DNA from 3 places in the Viridibacillus sp. NPDC096237 genome. Region 3 is predicted to be linked to each of the others. Evidence: riboswitches for the same ligand, from Rfam matches in the RefSeq annotation. Region 3 holds a riboswitch; each other region holds the start of a gene.
The links. Region 3 has a riboswitch for lysine ahead of ACQKMD_RS14575 (transporter substrate-binding domain-containing protein). Riboswitches for the same ligand answer to the same signal wherever they lie in the genome.
Positions count from the first base shown of each region.

Region 1: another riboswitch for lysine. It lies ahead of ACQKMD_RS14305 (aspartate kinase); the one in region 3 lies ahead of ACQKMD_RS14575 (transporter substrate-binding domain-containing protein).
Region 2: another riboswitch for lysine. It lies ahead of ACQKMD_RS12160 (amino acid permease); the one in region 3 lies ahead of ACQKMD_RS14575 (transporter substrate-binding domain-containing protein).

Region 1 is NZ_JBNNTI010000026.1:8,990-14,193, reverse strand. It holds gene ACQKMD_RS14325 (electron transfer flavoprotein subunit beta/FixA family protein) at 1-1, shown strand, start outside; gene ACQKMD_RS14320 (electron transfer flavoprotein subunit alpha/FixB family protein) at 34-1,011, shown strand; gene trxA (thioredoxin) at 1,205-1,519, shown strand; gene uvrC (excinuclease ABC subunit UvrC) at 1,746-3,521, shown strand; lysine riboswitch at 3,580-3,761, shown strand; gene ACQKMD_RS14305 (aspartate kinase) at 3,887-5,119, shown strand; gene ACQKMD_RS14300 (YslB family protein) at 5,178-5,204, opposite strand, start outside.
Region 2 is NZ_JBNNTI010000019.1:62,098-67,301, forward strand. It holds gene ACQKMD_RS12160 (amino acid permease) at 120-1,580, opposite strand; lysine riboswitch at 1,688-1,866, opposite strand; partial or broken gene ACQKMD_RS12165 (aminoglycoside 6-adenylyltransferase) at 2,088-2,192, opposite strand; gene ACQKMD_RS12170 (CynX/NimT family MFS transporter) at 2,336-3,553, shown strand; gene ACQKMD_RS12175 (VOC family protein) at 3,759-4,568, opposite strand; gene ACQKMD_RS12180 (M20 metallopeptidase family protein) at 4,581-5,204, opposite strand, start outside.
Region 3 is NZ_JBNNTI010000027.1:8,147-13,350, reverse strand. It holds gene ACQKMD_RS14595 (YeiH family protein) at 1-1, opposite strand, end outside; gene ACQKMD_RS14590 (LysR family transcriptional regulator) at 114-1,004, shown strand; gene ACQKMD_RS14585 (amino acid ABC transporter ATP-binding protein) at 1,063-1,800, opposite strand; gene ACQKMD_RS14580 (amino acid ABC transporter permease) at 1,824-2,567, opposite strand; gene ACQKMD_RS14575 (transporter substrate-binding domain-containing protein) at 2,631-3,479, opposite strand; lysine riboswitch at 3,614-3,795, opposite strand; gene ACQKMD_RS14570 (hypothetical protein) at 3,916-5,204, opposite strand, start outside.

The DNA of each region.
Region 1 (5,204 bases), on a different contig from region 3:
AGCTGATTTTAAATTGTATGGGAGGGACATAACATGTCTAAAAAAGTATTAGTATTAGGTGAAGTACGCGAAGGAAGCTTAAGAAATGTATCATTCGAAGCTATTGCAGCTGCAAAAAAAGTGTCTGGTAGTGGAGAAGTTGTAGGCGTTCTAATCGGAGACGCTGTAGCGAATCTTGCCGAGGAACTTATTCAAAACGGTGCAGACCGTGTAGTGACTGTTGAACACCCACATTTAAAACAGTATACTTCTGATGGATTTAGCCAAGCATTTATGGCCGTTACTGAGCAAGAGCAACCAGAAGCAATCGTTTTCGGTCATACTGCTCTAGGTAAAGACCTTTCTCCTAAAGTAGCTAGTAAATTACAAAGCGGTTTAGTATCAGATGTTACAGATATTGAAGGGGAAGATGAAAAAGCAATTTTCATCCGCCCAATCTATTCTGGTAAAGCATTTGAAAAAGTACAAGTGAAAGAGGGTCTTGTGTTTGTGACAATCCGTCCAAATAACATTGCTCCTCTCACAAAAGACGAATCTCGCACAGGTGACGTGATTTCAATGTCAGTAGATATTACGAATCTACGTACTATTATTAAAGAGGTCGTTCGCAAATCAACAGATGGCGTTGATTTGTCAGAGGCAAAAGTTGTAGTAGCTGGTGGTCGTGGCGTGAAAAGTGAAGATGGTTTTGCTCCATTAAAAGAGCTTGCTAACGTACTTGGCGGCGCTGTTGGTGCTTCAAGAGGTGCTTGTGACGCTGATTACTGCGATTATTCATTGCAAATCGGTCAAACTGGTAAAGTTGTTACACCTGATCTTTATATTGCAGCAGGTATTTCAGGTGCAATCCAACATTTAGCTGGTATGTCTAACTCAAAAGTAATCGTTGCGATCAACAAAGATCCAGAAGCGAATATTTTTAAAGTAGCTGACTACGGTATCGTTGGAGACCTTTTTGAAGTTATCCCAATGCTTACTGAAGAGTTCAAAAAATTATTAGTAAACGCATAATTGATGCTTCTAACCCCCGTAAATGGATACACCATTTACGGGGGTTTTTTCATACAAGCATACAAATAGGCATGTGAAATACGTATTTTACTATCGTTATTGCAAAATAATGCTGTTATAAGCATAACAGTCGCTCGTGCTTTTTATCCGTGCTATACTACCGTTATACGCAAGTTGAAGGAGGATATTTAATATGGCAATTGTATACGCAACAGATGCAAGCTTTTCAAATGATATCGCAGAAGGTTTAGTACTAGTTGATTTTTGGGCAACTTGGTGCGGACCTTGTAAAATGATCGCTCCAGTTTTAGAAGAACTAGATTCTGAACTAAACGGTGCAGCTAAAATTGTTAAAGTTGATGTTGACCAAAACCAAGAAACAGCAAGTAAATTTGGCATTATGTCAATTCCAACTCTATTGTTATTCAAAGACGGAGAGCCAGTTGATAAAACAGTTGGTTTCCAACCGAAAGAAGCATTAGTTGAATTCATTCAAAAACACGCTTAATCTTTGAAGAAATAAATATAAAACCGGGTTCCTACAATGGTGCCCGGTTTTTTTTAGAAATAATAAAGTATAAAACTATTCTGTATATGATCTAGTTCCAGCGTCTAGCCCCTCGAGGTCATAACCCAAATTCGACATGGAGGTTAAAGGGCAACCTCCATGCCAATTCGGCTTATGCTTGCCGGGAATGAACAAGGCGCTTGTACTTTTCTGAGAAGGTGATAAGATGAACGAATTAATAAAGCAAAAATTAGCCATTCTACCTGACCAACCAGGTTGTTACTTGATGAAAGATCGACAAGGTATAATTATTTATGTCGGCAAAGCAAAGGTGCTAAAAAATCGCGTACGCTCTTATTTCACAGGCAGTCACGATGGTAAAACGCAACGACTTGTAAGCGAAATAGAAGATTTCGAATACATAGTGACATCTTCGGATATAGAGGCTTTTATTTTAGAATTGAACCTCATTAAAACCCATGATCCGAAATACAACATTATGCTGAAGGATGACAAGACGTACCCTTATATTAAAATTACGAATGAGAAGCACCCGCGACTTCTTATCGTTCGCAAAGTGAAGAAGGATAATGGTAAATACTTTGGACCTTATCCAAATAGTTTTGCTGCAAATGAAACGAAAAAATTACTTGATCGCCTGTATCCTCTTCGGAAATGTACGAATTTACCAAACCGAGTTTGTTTATACTATCATTTAGGTCAATGTCTAGCTCCTTGTGTAAAAGAAGTTGTGAAAGACCAATATCAAGAGATTATTCAAGGTATAACAAGTTTCCTAAATGGTGGTTATGGAGAAGTTAAAGAAGATTTAAATGCAAAAATGCTCGATGTAGCTGAAAAATTAGATTTCGAAAGAGCGAAAGAATACCGAGATCAAATTGCCCATATAGAAACGGTCATGGAACGTCAGAAAATCACCCTCACTGATTTAACGAACCGTGACGTTTTTGGTTATGCGGTTGATAAAGGCTGGATGTGTATCCAAGTGTTCTTTGTTCGACAAGGCAAGTTAATTGAAAGAGATGTTTCGTTATTCCCGATTTATAGAGATCCTGAGGAAGAATTCTTAACGTTTGTCGGGCGCTTTTATGAACAAGCAGAACATATTAAGCCGAAGGAAATCTTCATACCTTCGAATATTGAAGGAGAGCTTTTAGCGACTGTGCTTGATATAAAAGTGACGATTCCACATAGGGGAAAGAAAAAAGAACTTGTTGACTTAGCGAGTAAAAATGCTCAAATCGCTATCTCTGAGAAATTCCAGTTACTTGAGCGTCAAGAAAAAAGGACAATAGGTGCCTGCGAAGAATTAGGAAATGCGATGAATATCGCTACACCACTTCGCATAGAATCATTTGATAACTCCCATATTTTCGGAGCTGACGCCGTTTCGGCAATGGTTGTTTTTATTGACGGAAAGCCGAGCAAAAAGGATTATCGTAAGTATAAAATTCAAGTGGCTGCAAAGCATGACGATTACGGTGCAATGCGAGAAGTCATTCGCCGAAGATATACTCGTGTATTAAGAGATGGCTTGCCTTTACCTGATTTAATCGTTATCGATGGTGGGAAAGGACAAATGGAAGTGGCAAGAGAAATATTAGAAGATGAGCTTGGTTTAGATATCCCTATTGCTGGTTTAGCAAAAGACGATAAACACCAAACTTCTCAACTGCTATATGGCTCGCCGCCAGAAATTATTCCATTGAAGAGAACGAGTGAAGCATTTTATCTATTACAACGAATTCAAGATGAAGTGCATCGTTTTGCTATTACCTTCCATCGCCAATTACATGAGAAGAATGCCATTACATCTGTTCTCGATGAAATTGAAGGAATTGGTCCGAAACGAAAGCAACAACTTCTCAAACAATTTGGTTCGGTAAAAAAAATTCGTGAGGCATCCTATGAAGAGTTAATTGCTGCGAATGTACCAAAAAAACTAGCTTATACCATATTTACTTATTTTTCCGAAAAATAAATTGTAGTAATCAGAAAATTGTGTTAAGGTAGCATTACTATTTAAATAATCACTATTTAGTGATGATAGAGGTGCGGATTTCAAGAGTAATCAGCAAGAGGATGAATAGATCCTAGGACTGTTGATGAAAGGGAAGGTCGCCGAAGTGATAAATTGACTATTTCCAATTTATTTCTGGTTCTACATTTAACAAGTGTAGAATTGTCAGACCCGTTTCGGTTCTGGAGGGCTATCTCACATGAATGTTCTTTTGAACGTGCATTCTACGGAGGCGGCTTTTCACATGGAAACGTGTGAAAGGCTGCTTTTTTCATAAGATGTCATTGTGAATACGGTCGTCATAACAAGTAAGGGAGAGGTTATGGGTGAGTTGTTTAGTCTTTAAATTTGGTGGTACATCAGTTGCAACGATTGAACGCGTAATGCATGTAGCAAGACGCATTCAGAAAGAGAAGGAAAAGGGCAATAATGTTGTCGTTGTTGTTTCGGCAATGGGTAAAACGACGGATATACTTGTAGATATGGCACATGAAATTATGCCAAATCCATCGAAGCGAGAAATGGATACGCTCTTAACAACAGGTGAGCAGGTGACTATCTCATTATTATCGATTGCTTTGCAAAGCATAGGTTTAAAAGCTCAGTCCTTCACTGGTTGGCAAGCTGGAATATTAACAGAAGGCGTTCCGAGTGATTCGCGCATTGTGGAAATCCAAGCGGCAAATATACAGAAAGCGTTGGATAGAGACTGTGTAGCTGTAGTTGCAGGTTTCCAAGGAATCGATAATAATAACAATATTACTACTCTAGGTCGTGGTGGATCAGATACGACAGCAGTTGCTTTAGCTGCGGTATTAGGTGCTGAACGCTGTGATATTTATACAGATGTTGATGGTGTGTATACTTCAGATCCTCGTTATGTTCCGAATGCTCGTAAACTACAAGGACTGTCATATGATGAAATGCTAGAATTGGCGAATTTAGGAGCGGGTGTTTTGCATCCACGTGCTGTAGAGTTTGCGAAAAACTATAACATTCCATTAGCAGTTCGCTCTAGTTATGTAGAAGATGAAGGAACAATTATGAAGGAGGAAGTAGAAGTGGAAAAAGATTTAGTTGTACGCGGGGTTGCATTTATGTCAGATATTATTCGTGTAACGGTAGGGTATGAAGGGAATTATAATGGTTCTTTAGTAAATATATTTACAGTATTAGCAGATAATCATATTAACGTAGATATAATCGTTCAAACTATTATTGAAGGTGTAGAGCCTTCGGTATCTTTCACTATTAAAAAAGAAAATTTAGCAGATACCGCTCGTGTATTGGAAGCAAATAAATCTGAAATTGGTTATCGTCATGTAAATTATGAAGAAGACGTAGCTAAAGTGTCGATTGTTGGATCTGGTATAGTATCTAATCCTGGCGTAGCTGCAAAAATGTTTGATCGCTTACATAAAGAAAATATTACACTCAAAATGGTAAGTACTTCTGAAATTAAAATTTCTGTCATCATACCTCAGGATTCAATGTTTTTGGCTGCAAATGCATTACATGATGAATTTGAGTTAGCAGCTAGTCTCGAAATTCAAGTTTAAAAATATAAATTTAAAAAGCTGACTAGGCATCTTGAATAGATGTTTAGTCAGCTGCTTTTTATAGTTGATCTTTTAAATCCCATTT
Region 2 (5,204 bases), on a different contig from region 3:
AGCGGAAATCAACGGTCTTATTTATTTTTTTAAAAAAATAAGACTGTAGACAAACTCGGATTTCTTTGAGTTTGTCTACAGTCTGAAATTACTAGCTAATAGCTACGTAGGATTTTAAGTTAACGATGACTATCGAAGTCACAGTCTTCTAATTTTACAATTTTTGTTTTATGAACGATTTTGTATCCAAACCAGATCACTAAGAAAATTGGCAATCCGATGTAAGAAACAAGCATACCATACCAGTCGATATGTTCACCTGTAAATGCTGTATAGTTTTGACCAACAACGACAATTGCACAAAGTACGAAGGCAAAGATTGGACCGAATGGGAACCACTTCGCTTTATAAGGTAATTCGTTTAAATCACGACCTTGAACAATATAAGCTTTACGGAATCGGTAATGACTTACTGCAATTCCTAGCCAAGCTACAAATCCACACATACCTGAAGCATTTAACAACCAAATGTAAACAACACCATCACCGAAGAATGATGCCATAAATGATACACAAGCAACTAAACAAGTTGCTACAAGTGCAGCCATCGGAATACCCCGCTTGTTTAATTTAGTGAACATTTTAGGCGCTTTACCGTCTTTTGCAAGCTCCCAAAGCATACGTGATGATGCATATAATCCAGAGTTACCTGAAGATAAAATCGCTGTTAAAATAATCGCATTCATAACTGAAGCAGCAAACGCGATCCCTGCATTTTCAAATACTAATGTGAACGGACTTACTGTAATATCGCTACTTGCTAAACGTGAATCTGTGAATGGGATTAATAAACCAATCGCTAAAATTGCTAAAATGTAAAATAACAAAATACGCCAGAAAACTTGACGAACAGCTTTCGGAATATTTTTTCCTGGATCATCTGTTTCTCCAGCAGTAATCCCTAGTAGTTCTGTTCCTTGGAACGAGAATCCTGCAGCTAGGAAAATACCGAACATTGCGAAGAAACCACCATGGAATGGACCATCTTCAATGAAGAAGTTTTTGAATCCAACTGGGTCTTGTCCACCCATTAAACCAAATACCATCAAGAAACTAACAATGATAAAGACAATAATTGTTACGACTTTTATAAGAGAAAACCAATATTCACTTTCACCAAAGCTTTTAATTGATAAGATATTTAATGTGAAGATGATGACTAAAAAACCTGCTGTCCAGTATAATGACGATACATCTGGGAACCAAAATTTCATGATTAATGATACAGCTGCGATTTCAGCTGCAATCGTAATTGCCCAGTTATACCAATAATTCCAACCAAGGGCAAAACCTAACGCTGGGTCAACGAATTTAGATGCGTAAGTACTAAATGAACCAGATACAGGCATAAACGCAGCCATTTCACCCAAACTTGTCATTAAGAAAAACACCATAATACCAATTAAAGAATATGCTAATAACGCTCCGCCTGGACCAGCCTCATGAATGGCTCCACCACTTGCTAAGAACAACCCTGTACCAATTGTTCCTCCAAGTGAAATCATCGTCACATGACGACTTTTCAATCCTCTATTAAGACCTTGCGTCTCAACGCCCTGGCCATTATTTTTATTACTCATTAAGAATCTCCTCTTTCCATTTTTCATTGCAAGAAGGTTAACTTGATGTCATAAAAAATACCATCACAAGGAATATGCGATGGTATCGAAACATGCCCATCAACCTTGATAAAGATAGCTCAACACGCCTGCGAAGACGTGACAGTTCTGCACCTTTCGGCAACAGCCCCAATATTTATAAGAAGAAGCTTATAAACACTTCGGCGATATTCCCTTTCAAATAGAATCACTGACGCTTTTCGCCTCATCCATTTTACTTTTTAACACCGCGACCTCTACCTCATCGAATGGATGAGGCATTGCAATATATTAATTTAATATGTTCCAATTATAATACAAGAGAATTGTATATTCAAGATGTAAATTTTCTTGAATATTAAAACAATTTAAGCTGAATTCTAAATAATTCTTCAGAATATCACTTTAGCATCCCTTGGAAGCGTATGAATATGCTTTAAATAACCAAATACTTCAGCACTTTCTTCATAACCATGGAATGAAAGTAGACACATTGATATTTGTTCTCGAACCATTCATACAAACGGCTCGTACACGTTCATCATTATTCGCTACATCTATTATCAAATCCATCATTTGTTGGTCTGTTCTCATCACCAATCCTCCGTATCAATTCGATAAAATTATTTTGAGTCCTCTTAATTATATTTATTTATTTTCTTTGATATAATTGACCTTTGTCAAATAGAGGTTTGTAAAACCAGAAAATTCATGAATATATATAGGAGGCGCTACAATTGGCAACAAATCCAGCTGTTCAAAATAGCAAAAAGCTAAAATGGAACTGTAACATTTGGTTACTTGTAATTGGGATTATTTTCATAGCTTCTACATTACGTTCACCTCTAACATCTGTAGGCCCAATCATCTCATTTATACGTGAAGGCTTACACATTTCAAATGTATTGGCAGGATTTATCACAACAATTCCCTTACTTGCCTTTGCTATTATTTCTCCTATAGCTCCAAAATTTTCAAAGCGTTTTGGTATAGAACGTACATTACTATTCTCAACAGTATTACTTGCAGTTGGAATTCTTACTAGATCTTTCGGTATAACCTTCACTCTGTTATTAGGAACATCCCTAATCGGTGTGGCAATTGCTTTTGGAAATGTCTTACTACCAAGTTTGATTAAGTTGAAATTCCCATTACAAGTTGGATTATTAACAGGTATTTTCACAGTTTCTATGAATCTCTCTGCAAGTTTAGCAGCTGGGATTAGTTATCCTCTTGCTAGCGGAGAACTCGGATGGAGAATTGCACTTGGTATTTGGTTTATTTTAGTGATTATTGCCCTAATTGTTTGGCTCCCTCAAATTCGTAAACCTAAGTCCGAATTGAATAATGGTTCTCAAACTAATCAAGAAAATGTCTCGCTTTGGAAATCAACTCTAACTTGGACAGTTACATTATCAATGGGCTTCCAATCTCTTATTTTCTATACAACTGCTACTTGGATTCCAGAAATGTTGCAGTCACAAGGTATGAGTGCTAATACAGCTGGATGGATGTTCTCCTTTATGCAGTTTTCACAATTGCCTGCAACGTTCATGATTCCGATTATTGCAGGACGTAGAAAAGATCAACGTCCTATTGTTGTTGTATACGGTGTTCTTTATCTAGTAGGCTTCGGAGGTATTTTAGCAGGATGGACTTCATTGACAGTGTTATGGATGATTTTACTTGGACTTGCGGGTGGTGCATCATTTAGTTTAGCAATGATGTTTTTTTCACTTCGTACACGTACCGCTCATGAAGCAGCAGAATTATCGGGTACCGCTCAATCATTTGGTTATTTATTAGCTGCAATAGGTCCTGTGTTATTTGGTTATGTCCACGATATTACAAATAGCTGGACAACAGCTATCATCCTATTCATTATTACAGTTATGTTATTAATGACCGCTGGTATGCATGCTGCAAAAGAAGGTTATGTTGCTCCTGAAAGGTAGCGCATACTCGAAGCTTACAATAGCTTTAAGTTTTTTTGTATTACTAGTAGAAGTTAGGCATGTGTAATCCTTGCACTCCCAGTAAAATGAATCATAGAAAAAACTATTATATAGTTTCAAACACTCCATAATAGCTTTCAATTACTCTGTCTTTATATTTACTATTTACTTAAAGCCATGCTATGAAGTGCACTGATCAGATAAATTATTTCTCAAAATGATAGCGACCGTTAAATAATTCAAATGTGACAGGTTCTTTAGCTCCCAAGAAATTAACTTGGAATGGACATTCGCCTCGTTCTGTTATTAATTTCGCTACAACACCATCTCCAATTGGACTAGCAAAGTATAAGTCACCGCCAACTAACTTAAGAACCTGGACAATAGCATTCAACTCCTGATCGATATACGCTTCTGCAACCTCTAACCCTAAATATCGAGACCATTTTCTAGCTGTTTTTTCAGCATCTATTACTGCAAAAGTAACGCCTGCAAAGTCCAACTTTTCTAATTGATTTCCAATGACGCCCTTTTCAACTTGCTCCTTTCTACGCTTATCGTCATTATCATCCCATTGAATAATGAATGGTAGTTGAAGTGTGTTATTTTCTTCTCCAGCATAAAGTAATTGCCAAGTAATAATACTGCCATCTGGTCGTTTTCTGTACATCGGTACTGGTCCATTTACAGATAGACCTTGCTCTTTCAAACGCTCTGCTACCCCCTCAATATCCGATGTACGAACTGCAAATCTTACGAAGCCTTCTTTGAAATCATTATTTACTACTGTTTCAATAAGACTGTGATGTAAATGCTCTGTCTCAGCTATTAGAGCTCTGTCATATGTACCGAGATACTCGATATAGCTTAGATCAAAGTAGCTAAGTGCATTATACGTTCCGCGCCCTTCATGAACGCCACCTTCAACAGCATGGATTCCTTGGCTTTGTAATAGCTTAATTACTTCTTTTGGTTCATCTACAAAATGTACTAAGTGATCAAACGATAATGTCATGTTCAAGTCCCCTTATTTAAATAAATAATGTGAAACGATTTTCACAAACGATTTCTCGATTATTAATAACGCCCTTTCATCAAAATCAAATTTCGGATGATGATGCGGGAATTGTGTGCGTTCATCGTCATTACGAGAGCCTACTTTGAAATAAGTGCCTGGCCTTTCATTTAAAAAGTAGGCAAAGTCTTCTGCACCCATTGACGGCTCGATATCTATTACAGATTCTACACCGAACTCATTTTCAAATAACTCTTTTACAAGTGCAGTTTCGAATGGGTGATTATAAAGCGCTGGGTAGCCACGTAAATAATCAATTCCATACGTTGCATGCGCTGATTCAGTAGTCCCTTTTACAATTGCATAAATTTCCTCTTTCACCTTACTACGAACATCTTCTGTCATTGTACGTACTGTTCCTTCAATAATCGCCGAATCTGCGATAATGTTAAAAGCACTACCTGCACGGAAAACTCCCACTGTCACTACCGCTGCATCAAAAGGGTTTAAGCGACGACTGACTATGTTCTGTAATGAACTTACTATTTCACTACCGATTACGATTGAATCGATGGATTGCTGTGGTTTCGCACCGTGTCCACCAAGCCCTTGAATTTTAATCGCGAATTTATCTAC
Region 3 (5,204 bases):
TTTTTTTACCCCATTTATTTTTGTTTGTACCTAAACTTTACTGGAGAAATAATAATCAGTAAAATACATATAAATAATTAATACTATTAATATTTCTAATAAGGAGGAATTTAATGTATTACGATGCTTTAAAGACATTTGTTGCTTTAGCAGATATAAAAAATTTCACGAAAACAGCTGAATACCTCCATATTTCTCAGCCCAGTGTCAGTTTACACATAAAAAATTTAGAAAACGAATTTAATACGCAGTTATTTTTACGCTCACCTAAATCGCTAAAAATTACCCCCTCTGGTGAAATTCTCTATGAGCGTGCTAAACAAATGTTGGCCATTTATGATCAAACAAAATCGGATATTCTAACCCTCCAAAATGAAATATCAGGGAAACTTCTTATTGGTGCAAGCTTTACCATAGGCGAATACGTACTACCTTCATTACTCGTTACCTTACAGCAACAATATCCTGAACTGGACCTAGAAGTAATAATCGGTAATACCGATGAAATTGTCGAAGCCGTTCATTCGCTGAAGGTAGATATCGGCTTAATCGAGGGGCAAACAACCAATAAAGAGTTAATAGTAGAACCCTTTATGGAAGACGAGTTATTGTTGGTCGCATCTCCATCTCATGTACTTGTCAAAAAAGAAAGCTTAACTATTCAAGACTTACATAATCAAACATGGCTAACCCGCGAAGAAGGCTCAGGGACGCGTAATTACTTACTGCATGTACTAGAATCTAATAATATTAATATTAAATCGCTAATATCCATTAGCAGCAACCAAGGATTAAAAGAATTCATGATTCAAGGAACTGATGGGCTTACACTACTATCAAAGAATGTTATTGAGCACGAATTAAAAAGAAAAACACTCGCTGTAATCCAACTAGAAGACCATTTTTTCAAACGAAATTTTTCTTACGTATACTCGTCCATTATGGGAAATAAAAAGATTACCTCCATGTTCATAAAAGAATTAAAAAATAAGTGGCCCATCTAAAAAGCCGCTTCTTACACCAATAGAATGATGTAGGAAACGGCTTTCTTATTCAATACCCCTATTGTTTTAACGTGCGTTTTAAAAAAGCTTTTGTACGTTCATTTTTTGGATGGTTAAAGATTTGCTCAGGTGGACCCTCTTCCACTATTACCCCTTTATCCATGAAAACGACGCGATCTGAAACTTCTCTTGCAAATTCCATTTCATGTGTCACTATTAACATCGTAAGACCTGTACCTGCTAATTCTTTCATCACTTTTAAGACTTCTCCTACCATTTCTGGATCCAATGCAGAAGTTGGCTCATCAAAAAGTAAGACATCAGGTTCCATTGACAAGGCTCTAGCAATAGCTACACGTTGCTTTTGACCACCCGATAATTGGTGTGGTTTGGCATTTACATAACGATCCAAACCTACAACCTTCAAGTACTTCATTGCAACCTCTTCAGCATCACTCTTAGAACGTTTTAAAACCTTTGTTTGGCCTACAATACAGTTTGTTAATACATTAAGATTATTAAACAAATTGAATGATTGGAATACCATACCCAGCTTTGTACGATAATTATTTATATTATGGTTGTTATCTAGAATATTCTCACCATGATAAATAATCTGTCCTCCACTTGGTCTTTCTAATAAGTTAATACAACGAAGAAGCGTAGATTTCCCAGATCCTGAAGAGCCGATGACACAGACAACTTCCCCCTTGTTTACAGAGAAATCAATGTCTTTAAGAACCTCATGAGTGCCAAAGGATTTGCTTAGATGTTGTATCTCGATTACATTTTTCATAAGTCTATCTCCTTTGCTCGCAATCATGCTTTTTTGCCATTCATTTGGTCTTGATTATCAATCATTTGGTAGTTTTGTGGGCCATCCAATCGTTTTTCAAAATAGCGTAAAATTTTCGTAACCGTGAATGTCATGACTAAGTATAAAACACCTGCTACGAAGAATGATTCAAAGTAACGAAAATTATTTCCAGAAACAGATTTTGTTTGGAAGAAAAGTTCTGTTACGCCAATTACATTCAATACCGCTGTATCTTTAATATTCATAATAAATTGGTTACCTGTTGATGGCAAAATGTTTCGTAAAACTTGTGGTAACACTACATGGACCATTGTTTGCCAATGATTCATACCAATCGCTTGAGCACCCTCAAATTGCCCCTTGTCCACTGAGATAATACCCCCACGTACAATTTCTGCCATATACGCCCCCGTATTAATCGCGACGATGAAAATCGCAGCAAACGTACGGTCCATATCTACACCAAATGCTAGAGCAGAGCCATAGAAAATCACCATTGCTTGAACGATCATTGGCGTTCCACGGAAAAGTTCCACATATATTGTAAGAAGTGCATTAATTAAACTTAAGAAAATTCTCTTTACTCCACGTTCAGGCTTTGGAATCGTATTAATAACACCAATAAACATTCCAATGATAGCACCAAAAATCGTACCAACAATAGCAATTAATAATGTCATCCATGCCCCGCGAAGGAACATTTCCCAGTTGTCAGTCACGATGCTAATAATCCAATCAATACTCATGCTGTTCCTCCTTCAAAAGCAATAATACCGACTACTTGATACGCGGCCGGTATCCGTCATACATTATTTTGCAGCTGGTTGGTTTTTAATCGCTGTATCCATGATTTCGATACGTTCTTCTTCAGAGACACCTTTTAAAATTTCATTAATTTTATCTTTTAAATCACTATCTTTTTTAACACCTACAGCAATTGCTGTATCTTCTTCTGATGCTTCAAAGCCATCCGTGAATTCAACCATTGCAAATTTATCATTTGCTGCTGAAGAACTGATTCCTTCTGGGCGTTCAGATACATAACCATCAATTACACCAGATTCAAGCGCTACACGCATTGCAGGAAAGTTATCCATTGCTGTTTGCTTCTTAACACCTTTAATTTGATCTATTACCTCGTAGTGTGTCGTATTTAATTGACCTGTAATTTTGGCACCACTAAAATCTTGGATTGAAGTAGCTTTCTCGTATTTACTGCCCTTTTTAACAACCATTACATAATTAGATGTATAGTAGTTATCAGTGAAATCAATGGTTTTTTTACGTTTTTTAGTTGGTGACATACCCGCCATTATTGCATCAATTTTACCTGAAGTTAATGAAGGTACTAAGCCGTCCCATTCTGTTTTGACAATTACTAATTCTTTACCTAAAGCATCTGCGACACGTTTTGCAATCTCAACGTCATAACCGCCAGCATATTCTGGGTTACCAGAGATCTTCACGGCACCGTTTGAATCATCTTTTTGTGTCCAGTTGAACGGAGGATAGCCTGCTTCCATACCAATTGTGAATGTTTCTTTTTTCTTTTCACCTGTAGTAGATTTCCCTGAATCTGAATTTTTAGATCCACAACCTGCTAGTAATAAAATTGCTAGTAGAATCATTCTTGAAAAAATCACCCATGTTCTCTTCATAATATTTCTCCCCCTTAGATAATATCCGTTTTTTACCTATAAATAATAAAAAAGGCTATTGTACGTATAAAAAACGCGCCCTAAGATGAACTCAGGTCGCATTGTACATTAGCCTAAATCCTCTACTTATCCCTAAATGAGATAGCTCAACTCAACGAACTAGGATGTTCATTGAGACAGTCCTGCAGTTATTAACTACAGACCCAGCAAGTAACATCGAGTGTATTACAAACTTCGGCGATATCTCCTTCTCCATAGTTTCATAGTTTCTCAAGCTCCACTAAAGACTAATAGATATCGCGCCTCTACCTCACCCATTAAAAAGTGAGGTTTGTATTCAATTATCATTGTACACAGTCTACAGTAACGAACTTTTACTGTCAATAACCTTTTGATGAAATAATCAGAATAATATTGTTTTTCTTTCAACTGGTTTTTAGCCTCTAACAATATCAGATTCTGCGTACGTAACTTCACCTGTTGTAGCATTAATCTTATCAATTGCACCATTTTCAGAAGGAGCGTTAATTGAGTAATTTAAACTATAAATTGTCATTTCATCATCTTCATCTATCTCTTCAAAACGTGAAAGTTTCATCTGTAAATTCTGTTTATATATAGCATCAGCTTCTGGTAATGAAATTATCGGTGTAATATTAATACCTCGAATAGACTCCATGTTTAAAGCACTATACAGACATGAACGAATAATTCCTGTATGTATACCTACCTCAATTAGGACAGAGTAATTCTCTAATTTGTATTCATGGAAATATGGGATAAAAGTAAACATAGTTGTTGGTTCATCCTCATGTTCGTCAGCATACTCCTCTTCATCATATTCATCCACATTGAAGATATCCTCATCTGAATTATCATCAAATTCTTCTGTATCTTCATGTAGTATAGATTGCTCTTCAAGCATGTATTTATTGTGTATATCACCAGAAATAATCTCTAAAAATTGCATTGCATTATCTTTCAATTGCTCAAAAGGTAACACAGTCTTTACTTCTGTATCCCAAACTACATTAGATTCATAATTAGCGCCCGCATCATCAAAATGTAGTACTTCAATCACAGCTTCTGCATCTTCACCTTTTGCATCCAGGTCTTCCGCAACATACCAATATAAATTGCCATCTTCTTCTCGCAATACATATTGATCTGTTGCACCTAATAACTTTGGTAGTGCCTTTGTCACTTGAACGGGTGTAACAGAAAATTGTTCAAGTTCTGTTTCACTGAACAACTGACTTGCTTTTTGAACTTCCCCATCAACAGTAACGCCTATATAATCTCGAATTGGTTGATAGACTAATTCAAATTCGCCTAGCTCTTCATTTTCTTCGATTCCTAATTCCACTAATATCTCTTTACATAAAATTTCTCTAGCTTCATCTTCTGTTATTTCTACTTTTGGGTATGTAAGCTGATAATACTCTTGGAATATAGTTGCCGCTGTAATAGTACCATATGAATTAATCTCAATTACAGCACCAGAATTAGGTAAAGGAAGTTTTAGTTTTTTATCTATTGCTTCATAAACTACTAAATATTCGCCCTCTCCAATCTCAGAGAAATTACTAAATTGTACTACTTCACGGCCGAAATCCTTCATAAAGGACTCTGTAATATGTAAAATTTCATCCATCTCAAGTTCTTCTAGACTTTCTAGCCCAACACCATTATTTTCTACTAATTTATCGAAGTCAATGTTGATAT